Regions from separate parts of the Ruminiclostridium papyrosolvens DSM 2782 genome, predicted to be linked through region 1. Evidence: predicted binding sites of a transcription regulator. Region 1 holds the regulator's gene; the other holds the start of a gene.
The links. Region 1 encodes Rex, which represses fermentation and respiration genes when NADH is low (regulators of the CRP and FNR family bind a similar motif). Its sites were predicted from a motif close to ATTGTTAANNNNTTAACAAT; they were not measured.
Positions count from the first base shown of each region.

Region 1 (7,791 bases):
TATTTTTTCCTGGAAAACAAGGTCTTCCGTATCACCACGCTCAAACTCTATCCATACATGTCCGTACTGACCATGTCCGCCGGACTGTTTCTTATGTTTTCCTTCCACCTTGACTTTTTTCTTTATTGTCTCCCTGTAAGGTATTTTGGGATTAACAAGGTTTACCGATACCCCGAACTTAGCTTTAAGTTTGCTGATAATAACATCCAGGTGCTGTTCTCCTACACCTGAAATAAGGGTTTGATGAGTTTCCGTATTAACTGAGACTTTAAATGTAGGATCTTCGTCCTGAAGCTTATGTAAACCAGAACTGATTTTTTCTTCATCACCTTTGGCTTTTGGCTCCACCGCCATTGAAATAGCCGGGTCAGGAAAAGTTATCTTTTCCAGTATGACTTTATTAGTCTGCTCGCAAAGAGTGTCGTTGGTATTGGTTCCTGCCAGTTTTGCAACTCCACCTATGTCACCTGCTATAAGCTTATCTGTGGGAATTTGCTTTTTACCTCTCATAACGAAAATCTGACCGATTTTTTCCGACCTCTCTGTTGTAGAATTAAAAACAGAAGAGTCTGCCTTCAAAGTTCCTGAATAAACTCTGAACATGGAAATCTTACCTACAAATGGGTCCGCAATAGTCTTGAAGACCAGAGCAGCAAGAGGTGCGGAGGCATCGGCCTTTAACTCAACAGACTCCTCCTTTCCCACTTTCTGGGCTTTTACTTTTATAGCTTCGGGAGACGGCATAAAAGCTACGATTGCATCCATAAGCTCTTTAACTCCCATATTATGGTGAGCTGACCCGCAAAATACAGGAGTTATTATTCCGTCAGCTATACCGGCCTTTATACCTATTTGCATTTCTTCAGCCGTAAACTCTTCTTCACCGAAAAACTTTTCCATAAGCCCTTCGTCAGTTTCAGCAATTAATTCATTAAGTGAGTTTTTTATTTGAGAAATTCTATCTGTTAAATCCGAAGGAATATCTGTATCTGTTACTTTATCCTTCTGGAATTTTTTCGCAGTCATATTGATTATATCTACAAAGCCAACATATTTATCAGCCTCATAGATTGGAAGCTGTAATGGTATTACGCTGTTGCCGAAAGTACTCAGCATTTTATCATAGGCAGCATAGAAATTGGCGTTATCTTCGTCCATTTTATTAATAAAGAACATTCTGGCGGCTCCATACTCTTTGGCGTAAGCCCATGATTTCTCTGTTCCCACGGAAACGCCACTTTTTGCAGAAACTACTATTACCGCGCCTTCTGCCGCACGGATGCCCTGCATTACTTCACCTACAAAGTCAAAATATCCGGGAGTGTCAATTACATTGATTTTATGATCCACCCATTCACAAGGTGCCATAGAAGTACTTATAGATATTTTTCTTTTAATTTCTTCGGGATCATAGTCAGACGTTGTAGTCCCGTCAGCAACTTTCCCAAATCTGTCCAGTACACCTGTATTGAACATCATAGCCTCTGCCAGAGTAGTTTTTCCTCCCCCACCATGTGCCAAGAGGCATATGTTCCGTAGTTTTTGCACGGAATAGTCCTTCATAATCATTCCCCCTTATTTTTTACAATTATTTCACACCTGTATAATAAACCGAGTTTCCCTTGGGAAAAACGTTATCCGGGTCATACATACACGCTTTACAGCTTGTTCTCATTTGTATAGAACCTTAATACAAAAAGTAAAGTGAAACAGAATAAAAGGGTTAATATAAACTATATTTATTATTATCTATTCTATATCAGTACAAAATTACCTTTTTTATATAATAAAAATTTTAAAATCTTGTGGCTTATAGCTGTTTATAATTTTCTAATGATGCTATATAATATAGGTTAATATAACAATCAGTATATATGATTGGTTATACGAAAGGGGCTTAGGGCCCTTGTGATATGGTAGAACGGTGTTTTTTTATTTTATTAACGTAAAACGGTAGAAAGGTGTTGAATTTTAATGATTATTGTAATGAATCCAAAGTCAAATCAAATGCAGATTGATGATGTCATCAACGTTCTGAAAAATTCGGGATTGGGAGTACATGTATCTCAGGGTACTGAGAGAACTATTATCGGTATAATCGGTGATAAGACGGTTCTCCGTGATATTCCTCTTGAAATTATGCCGGGGGTTGAAAAACTGGTTCCAATAGTGGAGTCCTTCAAGCTGGCCGGAAAAACATTTCAGCCTGAACCCAGTGTTGTCAATGTAAATGGTGTGAAAATAGGCGGTAAGGAATTGGTTATCATGGCAGGTCCTTGTGCAGTAGAAAGCCGTGAACAGATACTAGAAGCAGCACAGGCAGTAAAAAGGTCCGGTGCCCAGTTCCTAAGAGGAGGAGCTTTTAAGCCCAGAACCTCTCCATATGCATTTCAGGGTCTTGAAGAAGAAGGTCTGAAGCTTCTCAAAGAAGCAAAGGATGCAACAGGCTTGCAGATAATCACAGAAGTAACCAGCGATAAGGCAGTAGAGGTGTCCATACCATATGTTGATATGTTTCAGGTAGGCGCACGTAATGTACAGAACTTCCAGCTTTTGAAGGAAATAGGTAAATCTATGAAGCCGGTACTTCTGAAAAGAGGCTCTGCAACCACTATTGACGAATGGCTTAATGCTGCCGAATATATAATGAGTGAAGGCAATTACAATGTTGTCCTTTGCGAAAGAGGTATCAGAACCTTTGAAACAGCTACAAGGAACACCCTTGATTTAAGTGCAGTTCCGGTAGTTAAAAACATGAGCCATCTGCCCATAATAGTTGACCCCAGCCATGCTGCCGGAAAGTCAAAATATGTAATTCCTCTGTCAAGAGCCGCTATTGCAGCAGGTGCTGACGGCCTTATAGTTGAAGTACACCCTAACCCAATGTGTGCATTATCTGATGCAGCACAACAGTTAAAGCCAACTGAATTTGATTCACTTTGTGAAGATATAAGTAAGCTTGCACCAATTCTGGAGAGAGAGTTTAAACATGGATGTTAAGAGTATATCTATTATCGGCCTGGGGCTTATTGGCGGTTCATTAGCCAAAGCCTTCAGTCACGAGTTTACGGATTTAAAAATATATGCAGTTGACAATTGTACCGAGTCTATTGGTTTGGCCGAAAAAGAAGGAGTTTTGAACAAGGGTTTTAGTATTTGTTGTGAAGAGATATGGAATTCCGATATCATTTTCATTTGTACTCCTGTCAGTAAAACAATAGAATATGTAAATGAATTATCCTCAAAAATAAAAAAAGGCAGCATTCTGACTGATGTAGCCAGTACCAAAGGAGAATTATTCAATTACATTGATGGCCTTGAAAACCCTCCCCTGTTTGTGGGAGGACACCCTATGGCCGGAACGGAAAAATCAGGCTATGTAAATTCAATAGCTCACATGTTTGAGAATGCCTACTATGTTTTGACACCTACAAAGAGTTCCAGTGAAGATGCCATAAGTACAATGGAAAATCTCCTAAGAAAGATAGGAGCTCTTCCTATAGTAGTTTCCTCCAAGGAACATGATACAGTTACAGGCTGCATAAGCCATGTACCTCATATTATAGCTTCTGCGTTGGTGTCTCTTGCTAAAAACAATGAAAACAGCCATGGCTTGATAAAGCTTCTTGCAGCAGGAGGATTCAAGGATATTACCAGAATTGCATCTTCAAATCCTTCCATGTGGAAGGACGTAGTTATAAGTAACGGACCTGTTGTTGTAAAGCTTTTAGAGGACTTTAAACATATAGTTGACAGTATGATAGACAATATAAAATCAAGTGAAAACAAAGAAATATACAGTTTTTTTGATAATGCGAAAGCCTTCAGGGATGGTTTTTCCAATACTGCCACCGGGCTGCTTCCAAAAAACTTCGAGTTGATTGTAGATGTTACCGATGAGCCGGGAATTATTGGAAAAATAGCAACTCTTCTTGGTAATAGCGGAATAAACATAAAAAATATAAATGTATCCAACAGCCGTGAGTATGAGCAGGGCTGCCTTAAAATCACCCTGTCTGATCAGGCAAATACAGATAAAGCTTATGAAATACTGGAAGCCTCTTCCTACATGGTTTTTAGAAAAGATTAGCCTTTTAAGAACACGCAAAAGCCGGCATGTATAAAATGCCGGCTTTCTTATTATTCTCTTTCAAACTTGTCATTGAGTTTATATCCAAGAACCATAAGGCTGTCACTCAAGTGCACGTTTTCCACTATTACATCATATGGAATTTTTAAATCCATAGGCGAGAAGTTCCACAATCCCTTTACTCCCAATCTGGCAACTCTGTCAGCAACGGTTGCTGTCTCCCTGTAAGGAACACAAAGCATTGCAATGTCAACGGGGTTATGTAGTATAAACTCCTCAAGTAAATCAAGATTCATAACCTCAAAATTTTTGAGTTTTTTCCCTATAACTTCCGGATTGACATCGAAAATTCCGATTACTTTGAAGCCTCTTTTTACAAAGTTTTCATAATTGGATAATGCCTGTCCCATATTTCCTGCACCAATTATAATACAATAAAAGGTCTTGTTAATACCCAGTATATTTCCTATCTCATTATATAAAGACTCTACATTATATCCATATCCCTGCTGTCCGAAACCGCCAAAGCAATTTAAATCTTGTCTTATCTGGGAAGCAGTTATTCCCATACGGCCACTTAGCTCTTTAGAAGACACTCTCTTAATACCAAGTTCAAGTAAATAATTCAAGTATCTATGATAACGGGGAAGTCTTTTTATTACAGCCATTGAAATTTTCTTTGAAGCCATTAAAATCTTCACCTCATAATTATTAGTGTTCGTATTATATCATCTTTGTTATTTTATTGTCAATATCAAGGCTCAACCCTCTGTTACTACATTTCCCCTTATTTATTTTACCATGTTATTCACGCGTTATACTTCGTTACATACCTGTTGATTATCGAAAATAGTTTAGTGTCGCACTGTTAATTGTGATAAAATAGTACTTGTGTCATTTACAAAAGATTTTTAAAGGAGAAATTTTAATGAAGGTTTTGCACTTAATTGGCGGAGGGGATGTTGGAGGCGCTAAAGTACACGTCCTGTCACTCGTAAAGGAACTTACTTCCCATATTGATGTTACTCTTCTTAGTTTAAGACCTGGAGCCTTTGCAGATGAAGCCCGTGCAATGGGAATAAACGTAAAAGTTATAAAGTCCTCTAATATAGTTACAGATATACGCAACGCAATAGATTTTGTAAAAAAGAATAACTTTGATATCATTCATTCACATGGTGCCAAGGCAAATATTTTTGCCTACGCGATTAAAAAAGCCTGCCATATACCGGTAATAACAACAATGCACAGTGACTATAAACTTGATTATCTCCAAAGTCTGCCTAAAAGGCTTTCTATAGGGTTATTCAATTCATGGGTGCTTCACAGTCTGGATTACTATATTGTCGTTACCTCTGCTTTCAGAAAAATGCTTATAGACAGAGGCTTTGACACAAATTCAATATATACAATTCTTAACGGAATAGATTTTGATAAAAAGCTCAATGACTATTCAAGAGAAGAATTTGCTTTAAAATACGGAATCCAATTAGATAAAGACGATATACTAGTAGGAATAGCAGCAAGATTGACCCCTGTTAAGGGCATAAGTACTCTTTTAGAAGCAGCCAAGCTGGTTGTAGAGAAAAATCCTAAGGTAAAATTCCTTATAGGCGGAGACGGTGAAGATTATAAGTCCCTTACCGCCCGCTGCCATCAACTGGGTTTGGAGAATAATGTATTCTTCTTGGGTTGGCTTAATGACCCCTATGAATTAATGAGTATCATTGATATAAGTGTACTCACCTCCATAAGTGAGGGTTTTCCATATTCTATTCTGGAGGGCGCTTGTTTTTCCAAGGCTACTGTCAGCAGCCGGGTTGGAGGAATTCCGGACCTAATAGATTCCTCGGTAAACGGTTATCTTTTTGAACCACTTGATTATAAAACCCTTGCTGAAAATCTTCTGGAGCTGTCAATTGACCATGAAAAACGATTAGAATTCGGAAAAAGGATATATGAAAAGGCATACAAGAACTTCTCTTTGGATGCCATGTGTAAAACTCAGCTTGAAATCTATACTGAGATTCAAAATGATGTTTTAAATAAGTCCAAGGGTAATAAATACGATGTAATCGTGTCAGGTTACTATGGTTTTGGTAATATTGGTGATGATGCAATGCTCAGGTCAATTGTTGATAATTTCAAAGAACAAAGGCCCGGTATATCTATCCTTGCCCTTTCCAAGAATCCTGTAGAAACCGCTCGCAATTATGGGGTAAGCGCCATTAACAGGAAGAATATGTTCAAGGTGTATTCATCAATGAAAAAAGCCAAGCTTTTCGTATACGGCGGAGGCAATATTATTCAGGACAGTACCAGTTCGCGCTCCCTGATGTTCTATCTGGGAACAGCATGGCTTGCAAAAAAACTGAAACTAAAAATAATGTTTTACGCAAATGGGATTGGCCCAATAAATAAAACAGGTAATACGGAACATTCCCGTAAAATATTGAATATGGCTGATGTGATTACCGTAAGAGAAAGATTTTCATTAAACGAACTTAAAAAAATGGGTATTACGGGGCCTAAGATTGCTTTGACAGCCGATGCTGCATTTGCCGTCAATATTAACCCTGAGGACTTAAATGACAGCCATAATTTTTCGGGGTTGTCCCCTGATAAAAAATACGCCGGCTTTTCAGTAAGGAGATGTCCCGGCTTGGAAGAACAACAGCATGTGAAATACGAACAGGCCATTGCAGAAGCAGCTGATTACGTTTTTAAGAAATATGGTCTGGAACCTGTATTCATCCCAATGGAATACAATGTTGACATATTTACGATAAAAAACATAATTGCAAAAATGAAAACAAAAAACTATATTATAAGCAATAATCACACTGTTATTGAAACGTTCTCCGTAATACATAAAATGGACATCATGGTGTCCATGAGACTTCATGCTTTAATTTTTTCGGCTTATTTGAAAGTACCATTTATGGGAATCAGTTATCAGCCAAAGGTTGACGGATTTTTGGAGTATATTAATCAACCCTCTGCCGGAAATGTTAAGGAAATCACTTTTGAACGTTTGCGCTCAAAAATTGATAATGTCATACAGAATCGTGAGCCCATTAAGGCTGTTCTGGAAAACTCCGTAGACATTCTGATATGTAAGGCCCGTGAAAACTCTCTGTATGCAATCGAATTAATTTCTGAATAAAAAGATACTATAAAACACGCAGTTCAAATTGGCTGCGTGTTTTTTTAATGGTTTTTATGTTTCAAGCTGTTCTGTAACCTCAGACCACACTTCGTACAACTCTTCAAGCTTATGCTGTGCCTGCTGCTGTTCCTCATTCAACTCCAAAAGTTTTTCATGGTCTGTGGCAAATCTGACCATCTCCTCTTCTAACTCCTTTAGACGGGTTTCAGTCTTCTCTATAGCCTTTTCAGTGTCAGAGAGCTGTTTCTCCAACTTACGTATCCTGCTGCGTTCTTCTTTTGTAGCCATGTGACTTTGTTTTGCCTCTGAAATTACAGGCTGCTCTTTTAGTACCGAAGCAACATTCTTTTTGTAATGTTCGGTAAAATAGGTATAGTTTCCTAAACAGTCTATTGCAGGATTTGTCCCTATATCAATAATTCTTGTTGCCAGTTTATCTATAAAGTATCTGTCATGGGAAACCACCAAGAGAGTTCCCTCATAGTCACTTAAGGCATCCTCTAAAATTTCCCTTGAATTTATATCCAGATGG
Region 1 is NZ_CP119677.1:4,427,700-4,435,490, forward strand. Features, by position in the region: gene fusA (elongation factor G) at 1-1,563, opposite strand, end outside; gene aroF (3-deoxy-7-phosphoheptulonate synthase) at 1,975-3,000, shown strand; gene P0092_RS19560 (prephenate dehydrogenase) at 2,990-4,090, shown strand; gene P0092_RS19565 (redox-sensing transcriptional repressor Rex) at 4,141-4,779, opposite strand; gene csaB (polysaccharide pyruvyl transferase CsaB) at 5,019-7,256, shown strand; gene P0092_RS19575 (ABC-F family ATP-binding cassette domain-containing protein) at 7,311-7,791, opposite strand, start outside.

Region 2 (7,791 bases), 840 kb from region 1:
GCATGGTCTCATGTGTTTTCTGATGCATCAAGGCATTTTGGGGCCTGTGCATCTGTTGGGTAATTACACTGGGCGTTCCCTCTTTATCGCCATTCATTGACATGAGGGTTTGTATTAGCCGTTCCATAACCGGAAGTCTGCTGTCCGCAGCAATCTCTTTGGCCTCTGCTAAAAGCCTCTCGCAATGTCGTTCTATGAGGGCGTCTAACACATCCTCCTTTGATTTAAAATGATAATATACCGTTCCCCGAGCGATTCCGGCTTTTTCTATAATTGCACTTATTGTTGTCGCATCGAAGCCGTTAAGATTGAAAAGCTCTTCGGCGACATCTAAAATTTCATTTTTACGTACATCGGCATCCTTAATTACTCGCATAATAATGCTCCCCTTACAATTAGACTGACGTTCAGTCTAATTGTAAGGGGAGCATTAGCTTTTGTCAATAGCTTTTTATAAAGCAGATACTAATAGTCTTCTCTTTAATGAAAAATAAAACACGCCTAAGATTGTAAAATCTTAGGCGTGTTACTATTAAGCTTATCTTGACCATCAGTTCACAAGTTGTTCTTATGACTACTCGCTCGCCCTCGGGTTTTTATCATTAAGCCTTCAATCTAGCTTCAAGATCAGCAAGCTGCTTCTTCAATTCAGCAGGAACCTTGTTTATGTCATAAGTCTCATAGTGAGCTTTGATTGACTCAACTTCTTTGAGCCATTCTTCCTTCTTAACTTTGAGAAGTTCTGTCATGTCTTCAGCTGAAACATTCAAGCCTTCAACATCGATAGCATCTTCAGTAGGCATATAACCGATTTCAGTCTTAACAGCCTTACCTTCGCCTGATACTCTTTCACAAATCCACTTGAGAACACGGCTGTTTTCGCCATAACCAGGCCACAACCATTTTCCGTTCTCATCTTTACGGAACCAGTTAACATAGAATATCTTTGGAAGTTTATCTTCTGTGCTAGCTGCACCAACATCCAACCAGTGTTGTAAATAGTCATTTACATTGTAGCCGATGAATGGAAGCATTGCAAATGGGTCACGACGAACCTGTCCGATTTTATCGGAGATAGCTGCAGCAGTGATTTCTGAACCCATTATTGAACCAAGGAATACACCGTGGTTCCAGTCAAAGCTCTGATGTACCAAAGGAATAGTGCTAGGACGACGTCCGCCTATCAATATAGCTGATATTGGCACTCCAGCAGGATCTTCCCACTCAGGAGCTATAACAGGACACTGATTTGCAGGTGCTGTAAAACGAGCATTTGGATGTGCAGCAGGAGTTTCTGAACCTGGAGCCCAATCCTTTCCGTGCCAATCAATTAAGTGAGCAGGAGCATCTACTCCCATACCTTCCCACCAAATATCATTATCGTCAGTTACACCAACGTTAGTGAAGATAGTGTTCTTTTCAATGCTGTGCATAGCATTTGGATTTGAATCCATTGATGTACCAGGAGCAACTCCGAAGAAACCTGCTTCAGGGTTGATAGCATACAATCTGCCATCTTTTCCGAACTTCATCCAAGCTATATCGTCACCGATTGTTTCAACTTTCCATCCTGGAATTGTTGGAACAAGCATAGCCAGATTAGTCTTACCGCAAGCACTTGGGAAAGCACCGCAGATATATTTAACAGTACCCTTAGGATCAGTGAGCTTGAGGATAAGCATATGCTCAGCCAACCAGCCTTCTTCACGAGCTATAACAGATGCTATACGAAGAGCAAAACACTTCTTTCCAAGTAAAGCATTTCCGCCGTAACCTGAACCGTATGACCATATAGTCTTTTCTTCTGGGAAATGGCTGATATATTTTGATTCGATTGGTGCGCAAGGCCATTTAGTATCTTTTTCGCCTTCTGCAAGAGGAGCTCCTACTGAATGCAAGCAAGGTACGAATTCTCCGTCACCGAGTGTTTCCAATACCTTTGTTCCGATACGAGTCATGATTCTCATGTTAACAACAACATATGCACTATCAGTGATTTCAACACCGATTTTTGATATTGTTGAACCTATAGGTCCCATTGAGAAAGGAATTACATACATTGTTCTTCCCTTCATACAACCTTTGTAGAGACCTTTCATAGTTTCTTTCAATTCATCAGGATTAATCCAGTTGTTAGTTGGTCCTGCTTCTTCTTTTGACTTTGAAGCAATATATGTTCTGTTCTCAACACGGGCAACGTCAGAAGGATCACTGTTGAAAGAGTAGCATCCAGGACGCTTTTCAGGATTTAAAGGTTTAGCCAATCCGGAATCCACCATCTCTTTTAAAAGACGATCGTTTTCTTCCTGAGAACCATCACACCAGTAAATCTGGTCTGGTTGACACATGTCGGCAATTTCTTTAACCCAAGCTTCTAATTTCTTGTTTGTAGTCATTATAATTCTCCCTTCAATTTATAAAAAAATATACTGCTATCAATGAGTAGTATTTGTGATTAACACGGTACTATTCAGTATTTCAGTTAAGCGAATTATTTGATAATTTTTTCACTAACCATCTTAACATACAGTTGTATAAATTTCAACACATGTTTTTGTCACATTTTTATTTTTTAATGAAAATATGCAACTTTTAAATTTTAATATTTCATGTATATATATTCATACAAAAGTATAATTATTTACTTTTTACTTTTATTATAAGTAAATTCAAGGCATACAGCTAATTTTTACATGTTTATATTTACATACAATGTAATTTCTTAGTTATAAAAACGAAGTGTTTTAGCTATACATATTTCATGACACACCTGGCTAAAGTGGTTATTTTTAGTTGGTAGGTTTAGCAATATTACTAGTATTTGCATATTCTAAAATATAATATCCAAGTTATTGAAAGGTGGAGTGTTTTTTGTGTGCAAAAATTATTAACTATTATGCCTGCGCAAACTCATCGAAGGGATTTGTAAATTACTTGGACGACAATATTAATTATCTGGACAGACTTTTTATTCTAAAAGGAGGCCCCGCTACCGGAAAATCTACCCTTATGAAAAGGCTCGGCAAGGAATGGTACAACAGAGGTTTTGACGTAGAGTACATTCATTCCCCCTGTGACAATAGCTCTGTGGATGGTATTATTCTCCCTACTTTGGGGATAGGCGTTGTAGACGGAACCTTTCCTCACGTGGTAGAACCCAGAGCCCCGGGAGCCATTGAAGAGTACATAAACCTTGGAACTGCCTGGGACAGCAAAAAGCTAATTCCCCTAAAAGATGATATTCTTAAAATTAACAAACAAATTGCTTTGTGTTATGAAAGTGCCTATAAGCTCTTCTCACAGGCCTTAACTGTTCACGATGAGTGGGAAAAGATATACATTGCGAATATTGATTTTAATAAAATGAATGAAATTACCCAAGAGACCATCAATACTATAGTGGGCAGTAATTATCAGGATAAACAGGCCGGTGTTAAGAACAGATTCTTTGGAGGTGCTACTCCTAAGGGGTCTGTGGATTTTGTTATGGACCTTACCGCTCATATATCAAACAGGTATTTCATTAAGGGCAGACCCGGTTCGGGAAAATCAACCATGCTGAAAAGAATTGCACAGTCGGCAAAAGACAGAGGTTTTGATGTAGAGATATATCACTGTGGCTTTGATCCCGACAGCCTTGACATGGTTATTATCAGAGAATTATCCACCGCTGTATTTGACAGCACCTCACCTCATGAGTATTTTCCTTCTAAGTATACAGATAGAGTTATTGATATATACTCCTATGCAATTAAACCCGGTACAGATGAGGAGTTTAAGACACAGCTTGAGGATATAACCTCCAGATATAAAGGGATAATCCGTGAAGGTACGCATTACCTTTCCAAAGCTAAAGATCTTAACGACGACCTTGAAAATATATACATAGATGCAATTGATTATGACATAATCGATAAAATCAACCATGATTTAAAGCTTAAAATAGACGATTACTTCTTCAATATGGCATAATATAATAGATAAGGCACCCGGCTTATTATTACACTTGCACAGGCCGGGCGCCTCTTTTTTTAAAGTTCCAGCATAAACTGATATATTTTATCCATAACGGTAGGAATATTCTCGTGACCGTAATCGGGGTATATCAGCATTTGTTTTTTGGAAGTTATTTTATTATAAGCGGAGAACTGTGTTGATGGAGGACATATATTATCCATCAGACCTACACTCATAAGAACTTCCCCGTTTATATGTTTCACAAGGTATTGTAAATCTATATATCCCAGTTTTTCAAACACTTCGTCTTCCCTCTCATGAAGGGGATCAAAGAATCTGAAGTAGTCCCTGATATCGTTATAGGCATCCTTTGCCAGATCCATTTCCCAAACTCTTTTATAGTCACACAGAAACGGATAAACAGGTGCAAGCTTCTTTATACGAGGTTCTAACGCTGCACATGCAAGTGTCAAAGCTCCTCCCTGTGAAAATCCCATAGCTCCCACTCTGTTCTCGTCAACCTCCTCCATTGACATTACAACTTTAGCCAGTTGAGCAGCATCCAGAAAAACATGTCTGAAAAGCATATTTTCCGGCCTATCATCCAGCCCTCTCATTATATGTCCATGTACAGTGTCACCCTTTACACAGCCAGAATCCTCTGAGTAGCCTCCCTGACCACGTACATCAAGTGCTGCAACAGAGTACCCCATAGCAACGAAATTCAGTTTGTCATTCCAGTCACCACTATTGCTTGTGTAACCATGGAATTGCAGTATTGCAGGGTGTGGTTCACTCCCGCCTTTTGGACGTAAATATTTAGCATGTACCCTTGCTCCTCTTACCCCTGTAAAGTACAAGTCAAAGCACTCTGCAAAAGGCACCTGAAAATCAGACGGAACAAGTTCAACCTTTGAATCAACGGCTGCCAGTTCTTCTTTTGCCTTAGTCCAGTAATCATCAAAATCCGGGGGACATGGGTTAATTCCATTATACTTTTTCAATTCTGCCAATGGCATATCAATTAACGGCATATACAAGTTTCCTTTCCATTTTCCATATATATTAAGTTTTATATATTTTATAATACAGCGTACAAAAAAACTACCCTTGTACGAACAGTCTTATTATATAACCGTTCATACAAAGGAAGTAAAAGTGGGGGAATATATATAATTAAAGTTTAAGCAACGCAGTTATTACATAGTTTAGTACAAAGAGTCCCGTTACAATGTACATAACCGGATGTACGGACTTTGCCTTTCCTTTGAATATCTTTACAACCACATACATAATGAATCCGGAAGCGATACCACTTGAAATACTGTATGCAAATGGCATTATTGCAGCTGTAAAGAATGCGGGCAATGCTTCATCAAAATCATCCCATTTAATCTTTGCAAAGCTTCCCATCATCAGTACACCTACTATTATCAAAGCAGGTGCAGTGGCAGCTGCCGGAATCACTCCTGCAACAGGTGCAAACAACAGACACAAAGCAAACAGTAAGGCGGTAAATACCGAGGTAAGGCCGGTTCTTCCTCCGGCACCTATACCTGCTGCACTCTCCACATATGTTGTTGTATTTGATGTACCGAATACCGCACCAATAGATGTAGCAATGGCATCTGCAAAAAGTGCCTTGTCCATTTTAGACTTGAAGCCCTTTCCCGCAAAAAGCTCAGCTTCATCCTTATCATCGAATATACCGCTTTTACGGCCTGTCCCGATGAAAGTTCCTATTGTATCAAAGGTATCTGATAAACTGAATGCAAGAATTGTTACCAAAACTAGAGCCAATTTCCCCGGATCACTGAACAAACCCACAAAGTCCATTTTAAATGCTGTTTGAGCAACGTCCGCAACCTTGTATGACGAGGACATGGAAATGTCAGTTACATGTAAAGGAATACCTATTAGTGTAGATGCAATTATACCTGCCAATATGGCCCCTTTAAATTTAAGAATCATCAAAACAGCTGTTATTATAAGTCCAATCAGTGCCACCTGTGCAACAGGGCTTGTAAAATTTACAAACGCCGGAACTACGTTAGCTCCGTCTGCTACAACAGTAGCGGCTTTGGGATCGTCTCCTAAGATTTTCAGAGGAGCCCAAGCCTTTCCTTCAGATGTAAACTTTAAAAATCCTGCACCTTTAAAACCTATATAAGCGATAAATAATCCGATACCACCACCGATGGCTAATTGAAGGGATTCAGGAATCGCCTTGATAATCAACTTTCTTATCTGTGTTACCGTAATAACTATATTTATGATACCGCAGATAAACACCATTGCCATAGCTTGCTGCCAAGTGTAACCCAGTCCGAATACAACCGTAAAGGTAAAGAATGCATTCAATCCCATACCCGGAGCCTGTGCATATGGCACATTTGCAAATAGCCCCATAATAAGAGTTCCTACAACTGCTGCAAGTATTGTTGCAACATAAACTCCACCTTTAGGAATACCTGTCTGCCCTAAAATCGTGGGGTTTACAAAAATTATATAGGCCATTGTAAAGAAGGTAGTGAATCCAGCCATTGCCTCAGTGGCAACGTTAGTTCCGCTCTCCTTTAGTTTGAATTGCCTTTCAAAAAAACTCATTATTTCCCCTCCTGAAATCATTTCGCCATAGTGTTAAATTACCATTGTTTTGTAAAAACAAAGTAGTATTATGGCGTATTTTGAATAATATTGTCAAAAATACAGAAATATTGTATCATAATTATTACGATTATCAAGCTTATTTACAGTATTCTTTAAAATAAACTTTTTTATGTTTCAATATGGCTTTAAATATAAAAATGTCTGTGGTAAATATTTCAGTTATATCAGAGGAAAAACGAAAAAGGCAAAACCAGCGGTGAGCTGGTTTTGCCTTTTTAAAATTCAGAGTTTACTTTGGAGTTGTAACTTCTGTATTGGTCTTCTGACCGGGATTGGGAACCTGTCCGGCACCTGTCTTAACTCTCGCCTTTCTTTGATCAGGCTGTTGTTTTTTTGACATTATCTTTTGCCTCCGAATAATTATATTGCATTTCAGTTTTTATTCTGACAGGTTCCTGAAAATTTTATGCGTTATGGTTAACTTTTTTCCTGCAACTGACTTGGGTGCTTTTCAAAAAAATCCACTCTTGGTTCAAGGAACTTGAGTTTATGATTTTCAGGGTCCTCCATAAAATCATAAATAGTATCAAATATACGCTCCCAATTCCAGAACTCTTCGCCAAGGTTGAGATACTCTCGTATCATCTCTGTTCCCTTAGGTGCAATAGGATGCATAAGAACAGTTGCTGTTCTTACCATATGCAATGAGTCAACCAATACTTTTGTTCTGAGTGCATCATCATTATCCTGTTCTGACTGTTTAATATACTTTGACCAATACTTGTTAATATTTCTGATGTAGCTGTCCATGAGACTCATAACCAGATGAAAATCTGTTTTGTACATCAATCTCTCAAACTCAATAATGGTCTTTTTTGATTCCTCAAGAATCTCACTGCTTACTTCAGCAACAGGTACTTTACCGTCATAATACTTCTGTGCGGTATAAAAACACGATCTTACTGCCCTGTTAAATACATTTGCCAGTAGGTTTCCTTCTTTTAGTACAGGGTCGCTGTCCTTTTCATTGGCATTAGGATTGAAGGGTTTAGGCTGGAAACCTACACTTTTAATACCTAATCCAAGGCTAAGGAAATGAGCTCTTAATTGCTCAAAGGTATAGTGGTTAAGCAGTTCATCAGCCTTTGGCGGCTTGACTTCACTACTGCTGCTTGCTTTTTTATTTAAAAATAATACATGGTTATTACAAATCAGTTTTGGCAG
Region 2 is NZ_CP119677.1:243,652-251,442, reverse strand. Features, by position in the region: gene P0092_RS01145 (TetR/AcrR family transcriptional regulator) at 1-376, opposite strand, end outside; gene P0092_RS01140 (phosphoenolpyruvate carboxykinase (GTP)) at 603-2,396, opposite strand; gene P0092_RS01135 (PRK06851 family protein) at 2,872-3,972, shown strand; gene P0092_RS01130 (acetylxylan esterase) at 4,032-4,991, opposite strand; gene P0092_RS01125 (NCS2 family permease) at 5,134-6,564, opposite strand; gene P0092_RS01120 (class I tRNA ligase family protein) at 7,045-7,791, opposite strand, start outside.
Region 2: the regulator Rex is predicted to act here: its motif matches at 2,495-2,514, upstream of P0092_RS01140 (phosphoenolpyruvate carboxykinase (GTP)).